DNA from 2 places in the Clostridium sp. LS3 genome. Region 2 is predicted to be linked to the other one. Evidence: predicted binding sites of a transcription regulator. Region 2 holds the regulator's gene; the other holds the start of a gene.
The links. Region 2 encodes HrcA, which represses chaperone genes, less so after heat shock. Its sites were predicted from a motif close to TGTTAGCACTCNNNNNNNNNGAGTGCTAACA; they were not measured.
Positions count from the first base shown of each region.

Region 1: groES (co-chaperone GroES) is a predicted target of HrcA. The motif match lies at 2,105-2,135, and genes of this name have one in related genera.

Region 1 covers NZ_CM143921.1:473,017-477,461, reverse strand. Annotated here, with positions in the region: gene groL (chaperonin GroEL) at 138-1,763, opposite strand; gene groES (co-chaperone GroES) at 1,778-2,062, opposite strand; gene ACZJV1_RS02385 (4Fe-4S dicluster domain-containing protein) at 2,626-4,116, opposite strand; gene ACZJV1_RS02380 (class II D-tagatose-bisphosphate aldolase non-catalytic subunit) at 4,294-4,445, opposite strand, start outside.
Region 2 covers NZ_CM143921.1:3,148,260-3,152,704, forward strand. Annotated here, with positions in the region: gene dnaK (molecular chaperone DnaK) at 1-461, opposite strand, end outside; gene grpE (nucleotide exchange factor GrpE) at 520-1,137, opposite strand; gene hrcA (heat-inducible transcriptional repressor HrcA) at 1,156-2,187, opposite strand; gene hemW (radical SAM family heme chaperone HemW) at 2,377-3,510, opposite strand; gene ACZJV1_RS14845 (hypothetical protein) at 3,630-3,899, opposite strand; gene ACZJV1_RS14850 (patatin-like phospholipase family protein) at 4,066-4,445, shown strand, end outside.

The DNA of each region.
Region 1 (4,445 bases), 1.3 Mb from region 2:
GGATATATATAAGTTTACTTATTCCGTCGCTTCTCTCCAATTCAAGGCAAACTTACATATGTCCACTTGAAAACTGAAGAAATGAGATTATGAAAAATAGAGAACTTAGAAATCTAAGTTCCCTATAGATTAGAATTTTAATACATTCCGTCCATTCCCATTCCTGGTGCTCCTGGCATTGGAGTTTCTTTTTGAGGAATGTCAACTACTGCAGCTTCTGTAGTTAAGAATGTTGATGCTACTGATGCTGCATTTTGAAGAGCTGATCTTGTAACCTTAGTTGGATCTACTATACCAGCTTTAATCATATTAGTGTAATTTCCTTGTAATGCATCATAGCCCATTCCAACTTCTTTATTTTTAACATTTTCTATAATAACTGAACCTTCAACTCCTGCATTAGTTGCAATTTGTCTCATTGGCTCTTCTAAAGCTCTTACTATTATATTTATACCAACTTGCGTATCTGGTACATCTGAAGTTATCTTTGCTACTTCATTAATTATATTTGCATAAGCAGCTCCACCACCTGGTACTATTCCTTCTTCAACTGCTGCTTTTGTTGCTGCTAAAGCATCTTCAATTCTTAATTTCTTTTCTTTTAATTCTGTTTCTGTTGCTGCTCCAACTTTGATTACTGCAACTCCACCTGCAAGTTTTGCTAATCTTTCAGTTAATTTTTCTTTATCAAATTCTGAAGTTGTTTCTTCAATTTGAGCTCTTATTTGTGATACTCTTTCTTTAATAGCTTCGCTACTTCCTTTTCCATTAACTATTGTAGTAGTTTCTTTTGTAACTTTAATACTTTCACATTGTCCAAGCATATCAACAGTTACTTCTTTTATGTCTATACCAAGTTCTTCTGATATAACTGTTCCTCCAGTTAAAGTAGCTATATCTTGAAGCATTTCTTTTCTTCTATCTCCAAAACCTGGTGCTTTTACAGCTACACATGTGAAAGTTCCTCTTAATTTATTAACTACTAATGTAGTCATAGCATCACCTTCAACGTCTTCAGCTATAATAAGTAGCTTTCTGCCTTGTTGAACTATTTGTTCTAAAATTGGAAGTAACTCTTGAATATTTGAAACCTTTTTGTCTGCTATAAGAATTAATGGATTATCTAAAACAGCTTCCATTTTTTCAGTATCAGTTACCATATATGCTGATACATATCCTCTATCAAATTGCATACCTTCAACTACATCTAATTCTGTTCCCATTGATTTTGATTCTTCAACAGTTATAACGCCTTCATTTCCTACCTTTTCCATAGCGTCAGAAATTAGCTTACCTACTTCTTTATCATCTGCTGATATCGCTGCAACTCTAGCTATATCTTCTTTTCCATTAACTGGCTTTGAAATATTTTTTATTTCTTCAACAGCTTTATCTACTGCCATTCTTATACCATTTCTAATTAGTATTGGATTTGCTCCTGCTGTTACATTTTTTAAACCTTCTCTTATTATAGCTTGTGCTAAAAGAGTTGCTGTTGTAGTACCATCCCCTGCAACATCATTAGTTTTAGTTGCTACTTCCTTAACTAGTTGAGCTCCCATGTTTTCATATGGATCTTCAAGTTCTATTTCTCTTGCTATAGAAACTCCATCGTTAGTAATAAGTGGTGATCCAAATTTTTTATCTAAAACTACGTTTCTTCCCTTTGGTCCTAAAGTTACCTTAACTGTATCTGCTAGTGTATCAACACCAATTTGCATTGATCTTCTTGCATCTTCACTAAACTTAATCATTTTTGCCATAATTAATTCCTCCCTTATTCAACTATTGCCAAGATATCATCTTGTTTTAAAATAGTATATTCTTCTCCATCAACTTTAACTTCTGTACCTGCATATTTTGAATAAAGTACTTTATCTCCAACTCTTACTTCCATAGCTATTCTATTTCCATCTACTATAGCTCCTGGTCCGACTGCTACAACTTCTGCTTCTTGTGGTCTTTCTTTTGCAGTTCCTGTTAAAACTATTCCACTCTTAGTTGTTTCTTCTGCTTCTAACTTCTTTATTACTACTCTATCTGCTAGTGGTTTAATGTTCATAAAAAAATCCCTCCTATTTATACCTCTAATAATAATTCTCTTTATTAGCACTCATCATATTCAAGTGCTAATAACTTTATAATAATGTTTTGCTTTGATTTTTTCAAACGCTACTTCATATATTATTACCCTGTATATAATAAATATTACCACTTTTCATTAATTATTTTATATTTCCTCACTCTTTTACTTATTTTCTTTTAATTTCATATATGTCCATATATTATTTAATAATGATTATATTTGAATTTGTTTCTTTTACATAATACTTCAAAAACATCCAATAAATTGTATCTATCATTGTTACACTTATATTAAAAAATATATAAGAAAATATATTAAAAAATGGCTAATAAAAACACTAATGCTATCTTATGCTGAATATTAAAATCTGTGAATTTTAGCTTTACTAGTTAGAATATGGCTACCACTCTCGTAATATATCTTATAAGTACATAATATTTTAAAATATAATATAACGAGGTTTATATCATATAACGTAAAATGTTATTATCATATAAAAACCTCGTATATATTAACTAATTTATATTTTTATATTTAATTTATCTTTCTAAGTCTATATTCTTATACTCATCAAGATTATCATTATCTATAACTGACTTTTTAGTTGCTTGTGCATTTATTTTATTAAAAATACCTTTAGATTTAAAAGGAGTAACTAGTGCTCCTGCACCATTTATACATCCTCCTTCGCACATCATACCTTCAATAAAGTTTCCTTGCAGTTTTCCTATTTTAGCCATAGTCATAGTTTTCTTTATTTCTATTCCGCCAGATACTTTAACAGGATTAAAGTTAACTTCTAATCCTTGACTTCTTATATAATTTTCTATAGCAGCTGTTAACCCACCATGAGCTCCAAATCCTCTTCCATATATTGATGCATCATCAACTATAGTATCTTCACACTTTTCAACTTCTATATCAAAGGCACTAAATAAGGCTAAAAGCTCTTCAAAAGTTATAACATAGTCAACAGCATCCTTTACTGACTCTCTAACTGCTTCGCTTTTTTTAGCAGTACATGGCCCTATAAATACAACCTTTGCATCTGGATCATTATGCTTTATAAATCTTGCTGTTGCAATCATCGGTGATACAGTTCCTGATATCTTTTCTACTTCTGTAGGAAACATTTTTTCCACATAACTTAGAAAACCAGGACAGCAGGAATTTGTCATGTAATTTTGACCTTCTTCTAATCTTTCTATAAATTCACTACTTTCATGTACAGTTACTGCATCTGCTCCACAAGCTGCTTCTATCATATCTACAAATCCTAGCTTTTTAATTGCATTTTTAATTTGTCCATATGATATTTTCGCCCCAAATTGTCCTGTTATAGCTGGAGCAACTACTGCATACATCTTTCTACCTCTTGCTAGTCTCTTTGATATTGGAACTATCAAGCTCTTATCTGAAATAGCACCAAAGGGGCATGCACTCATGCAGCTTCCACAATTAACACATGTTTCTTCTTTTATCATAGCTCTTCTATCATCTGGATCTATATCTAAAGCACCCGTAGGACATACTCTTTTACATGGTCTCATAACTTCTGCAATAGCATTATAGGGGCATGCTTTTTTACACATTCCACATTCCTTGCAAATTTCTTGATTTATATATGCTCTTCCAGCTACGTAAGTTATCGCATTAAAATTACAAGCTTCATTACATTTGTGAGCTAAACAGTTTCTACAAGAATCTGTAACACTATATTTATTTATAGGACATCTATCACAGGCAGCTTCAATAACATATATTATTTGATCGTCCTCTTTAATATCAACAAATTCATCATCTATATTATCTCCATTAGCTAAATACCCTGCTGCTAATTTTGCTCTCTCTAAAACAATAGCTCTTTCCTTATATACACAGCATCTATACATAGCTGTTTCCCCTTTTATAATCTCATAAGGAATTTTTTCTATTGATTCTGTTGTTAGATTACCTTCCTTAGCCAACTTAGCTACTTCTGTCAAAACCTCATGCTTAAGCTTTTTTAACTGAGTTTCAAATTGAAACATACCAAAATCCTCCTATATAAATAAATTTAAACCAATATTCCCCAATACTATTATAACAGTTAATTAATTCCAATTAGCTTTATTCTAAATATTCAGAAAACTGTTTTGGTAATTATAAAGGACATGTCTAAGTGCATGTCCTTTATTAAAAATAATTTATATTAGAAAGTCTTTTTCTTATTCTTCAACAGCATATAAATAGTCGTCTATATATTCACCTATTCTATCTTTTAATAAATCCTCTGCTGTTGGATTTAATATTCCATCCCTAACCTTTTTATATTGTTCATGCATAAATTGACTTATAATAGTCATAGGTATTTCTATAC
Region 2 (4,445 bases):
GCCAAAGCTGCAGCTGTAGGTTCATTTATTATTCTTAAAACTTCTAAACCTGCTATTTTACCAGCATCTTTAGTTGCTTGCCTTTCAGAATCATTAAAGTATGCAGGAACTGTTATAACAGCTTGAGTTACTGACTCTCCTAAATAAGCTTCTGCATCAGCTTTAATTTTTTGAAGTACCATTGCTGATATTTCTTGTGGTGAATGATCTTTTCCATCTATATTTACTTTATAGTTTGTTCCCATATGTCTCTTAATTGATATTATTGTCTTATCAGGATTTGTAATTGCCTGTCTTTTAGCTACTTGACCTACTAATCTTTCTCCATTAGCTTGGAATGAAACTACTGAAGGTGTAGTTCTTGCTCCTTCTGAGTTGCTTATTACTACTGGTTCTCCACCTTCCATAACAGCTACACATGAGTTTGTTGTTCCTAAATCAATTCCTATTATTTTTCCCATAATTTATTTCCTCCTAAAAACTATATCTTTCAATTTATAGATTTTGTTTATATCAATATTAATTAGCTACCTTTACTACTGTGTATCTAATTACTTTGTCGCCTCTTTTATATCCCTTTTGGAATACTTCAGCTATAGAATTCTTTTCAAAATTTTCATCTTCTATATGCATAACAGCTTGATGAAGATTTGGATCAAACTCTCCAGTTGAATCTATTTCTTCAACACCTAATTTTTCAAAAGAGTTCTTAAATCCTTTTATAGTCATTTCAATACCCTTTTTTAAATCATCTACGTTTCCATCCACTGCTATAGCTCTCTCTAAATTATCTAATACTGGTATCATTTCTTTTAATACATCTGTACAAGCATCTGTATAAATACCTTCTTTTTCTTTAGTTGTTCTTTTTCTATAATTTTCATACTCAGCTGATATTCTAAGCAATCTTTCTTTTAAAGCATCTAGCTCGTTACTTAGTTTTTTATTTTCGTCTTTTAATTTTCTCATAATATCTAGCTCATTTTCCTTATCATTTTTTTCTTCTAAGATTTCTTCAACTATATCATCTGAAGATTCATCTGTCTCTGCTTCAACAGTAGAATTTATATCTTCATTTTTTTCTGTTTCAAATGCTTCATCTTTTAAATCTTCTCTCACTTCTCTGTTATCTTCCACAACAACACCTCATCTCTTTTATTCTATAATTTGATTTCTTAGGCTTTTATTTAACTCTTTCATAACTTGCCCCATAATGGCAATAACCTTTGAATAATTTATTCTTTTTGGTCCAATTAGTCCTATTTTTCCTATTGGTCTACCATCTAAAGAGTATTCAGCAGATATTATAGAGCAATCTTTAGCTTCTGGAAAATAATTTTCCTCTCCTATTCTAATGGTAATATCATTACCTGGCTCTATCAAATCTATTAAACTATCCTTATCATTTATAAGAGAAAGGATTTCTTTTGCTTTCTCAATATTGTTGTATTCTGGATAGTTAAATATATTGGTCGTACCTTCAACAAATACTTCTGTATTATTCGCCTCTTTCAAGGTTTCATATAAAGCTGGCAGTATCCCATTAAAAACTTCATCAAAACCCTTCAGTTCCATTCTAAGATTGTTTATTACTTCTAAGTTAATTTCTTCAATTGTTAAATTTCTTAGCCTTAAATTTAAGACTTCATTTATCATTTGAATAGTTTCAGGCCTTGGCATATTATTTACCCTTATTCTGTGATTCTTAATAACTCCACTGTCTGCTACTATAACTGAAACCAAATTATGACTGTCAATAGTAAGTAATTGAATAGATTTTATATAACTACTTCTTACAGATGGAGTTTGCACTACTGTAGTTAAATTAGTAAGCTCTGATAACAATGAGCAAGCTTTCTTAACTATCTTATCAACCTCATACATTGCTGAATTTATAATGTACTCCTTAATTTTCAGTTCCTCTTCTCGAGTTAACCTTCCAGTTTCCATTAGCTTATCTACATATAATCTATACCCCTTATTTGAAGGTATTCTACCTGCAGATGTATGTGGTTGTTCTAGATACCCCATATCTTCTAGATCAGCCATTTCATTTCTTATTGTAGCTGACCCAACTCCTAAATCATATTTCTTAGCTATTGTTCTTGAACCAACAGGTTCACCTGTCATGATATAGTCATTAATGATAGCCTGAAGTATTTTTATTTTTCTTTCATCAATAGCCATAACATCACCTCTATCTGTTAGCACTCATTATTACTGAGTGCTAATGACTACAATATCAATATATTCCTTATTAGCTTTTTTGTCAATTTCATAAAAGTATAAATTAAATAATATAATTTCAATATATTAAATTATTATTATTTTTCTTAAATTTTCTATTACATTCTTAATTTTTCTATATAAACCATTTTATAATATAAAATCACTCATAACACCATTTGATAACTCCACTCCCTTTTCAGTGAGCCTTAATTTATTATTTTCTAATGTAAGTAGTCCTTTATTTATATTTTTATCTATAACATCTTTATATATACTGTTAATATCTATTTCAAATTTTTCTTTAAATTTAATTATATTTGTTCCCTCCATCATTCTTAGTCCCATAAACATATATTCTTCCATATCATCCTTTTGTGAGTTTTGAAACTCTTCCTCGACAATAGGTTCTCCTTTATTAATCTTTTCTATATAAGATTTTACATCTTCTATATTCTTTATCCTTTTTCCACTTATAAGTGAACTTGAGGCTGAACCAACTCCTAAATACTCTTCACATTTCCAATAAACCTTGTTATGAAGACATTCATATCCCCTTCTAGAATAATTTGATATTTCATATTGATTATATTCATACTCTTTTAATATTTCCTTAGTAATTGAATACATACTTCTTTCTTCTTCTTCTGATGGAAGTATTAATTTATTCCTTTCCCAAAGTTTATAAAATGGCGTACCTTCTTCTACAATTAAGCTATATGCAGATATATGCTCTGGTTGTAATTTTGCTATAGTTTCTAATGATTCTATCCATTCATCTACACTTTGGTTTGGTAATCCAAACATCAAGTCTACATTTATATTCTTAAACCCAACTTTTCTAACTAAGTTGAAATTTTCTTCAAACTGCTTAAAGCTATGTATTCTTCCTATATCTTTTAATAAGGAATTTTGAACAGCTTGTAACCCCATACTTATTCTATTTACTCCGCCATTTATCATAGTTTTTAATTTTTCTTCATCTAAGGTACCTGGATTACACTCCATTGTAAACTCTATATCTTTATTTAAGTTAAGGTTACTTATTGTTTTTAGTAAATTATCTATTTGATGTGTTTCTAAATATGATGGAGTTCCTCCACCTATAAATATACTTTTTATTTTATAATCCTTTACTTTTTCATTTATTTCTTTGCACAATGCTTCTACATAATCCTCCTTAAGATAATCTATTGAAGCATATGATGGAAAATCACAGTAAAAACATTTTTGCTTGCAAAAAGGTATATGTATATAAAGGGCTATTTCCTTTAAATTTCTCATTTTATTATCACTCTTTCTATAAGTAAATTTCTCTTTATTGCTATTATACATAACTAAACAAAAATTTAAAGCTAAAAATAGAAGAATAGATTAAACATGTTAATCTATTCTCCTATTTCCTATAATTCCACTAAATCTATATTGATTACATTATGAAATATTATATCTTTTTGAACTCTCTCTATTCTTGTATTTATTATATTGTTTTCAAAATTCAATTGAATTTTTGATTTTAAGCCATTTCTTAAAAGATGTGTTTCTAGCTTATGCCCAATCATTGATATTAGACATATTTCTCCATTCTTTCTTTTAAGAGTACCTGTTACCATTCCTAAATTCCTTAAAGTTTTCCCTTTCTTTTTTATATCTCTTAAATTAGCCTCTAACATAAATCCACCTCACCTAAAATTTTATACAATTTATATATATTTATAATCCTAAAATTTAATTACAAAATATATTTATTAAGTAAAGAATTTTATTTATAAATATAACTAGCAATAAAAATAATTTAGAATAAATTAATTATATATTAATTTATGAGGAGCATTTATTTTGAAAACTTTTAAGATACTTGCATTTGATGGTGGTGGTATTAAAGGAGCTTTAAGCGTTGAAATTCTCTCTAGAGTTTGTCATAAATATCCTGGCTTTTTAGATGAAATAGATTTGTTTACTGGTACTTCTACAGGTTCAATAATAGCTGCTCTCTTAGCTAATAATATCTCTATTAAAGATTTAAACAACTTGTATAGCATTCCTGTAGCAAAAAAAATATTTTCACCATCTCACTTTAATTTAATTAGGCCAAAATTTAGTAATACTAACTTAAAAAATATTATTTCAAATTATTTTAGCGATGATCTTAAAATAAGTGATTTAAATAAATATATTTTTATTCCTGCTTTTGATGTAAAGGGAGTTAATAAACCATC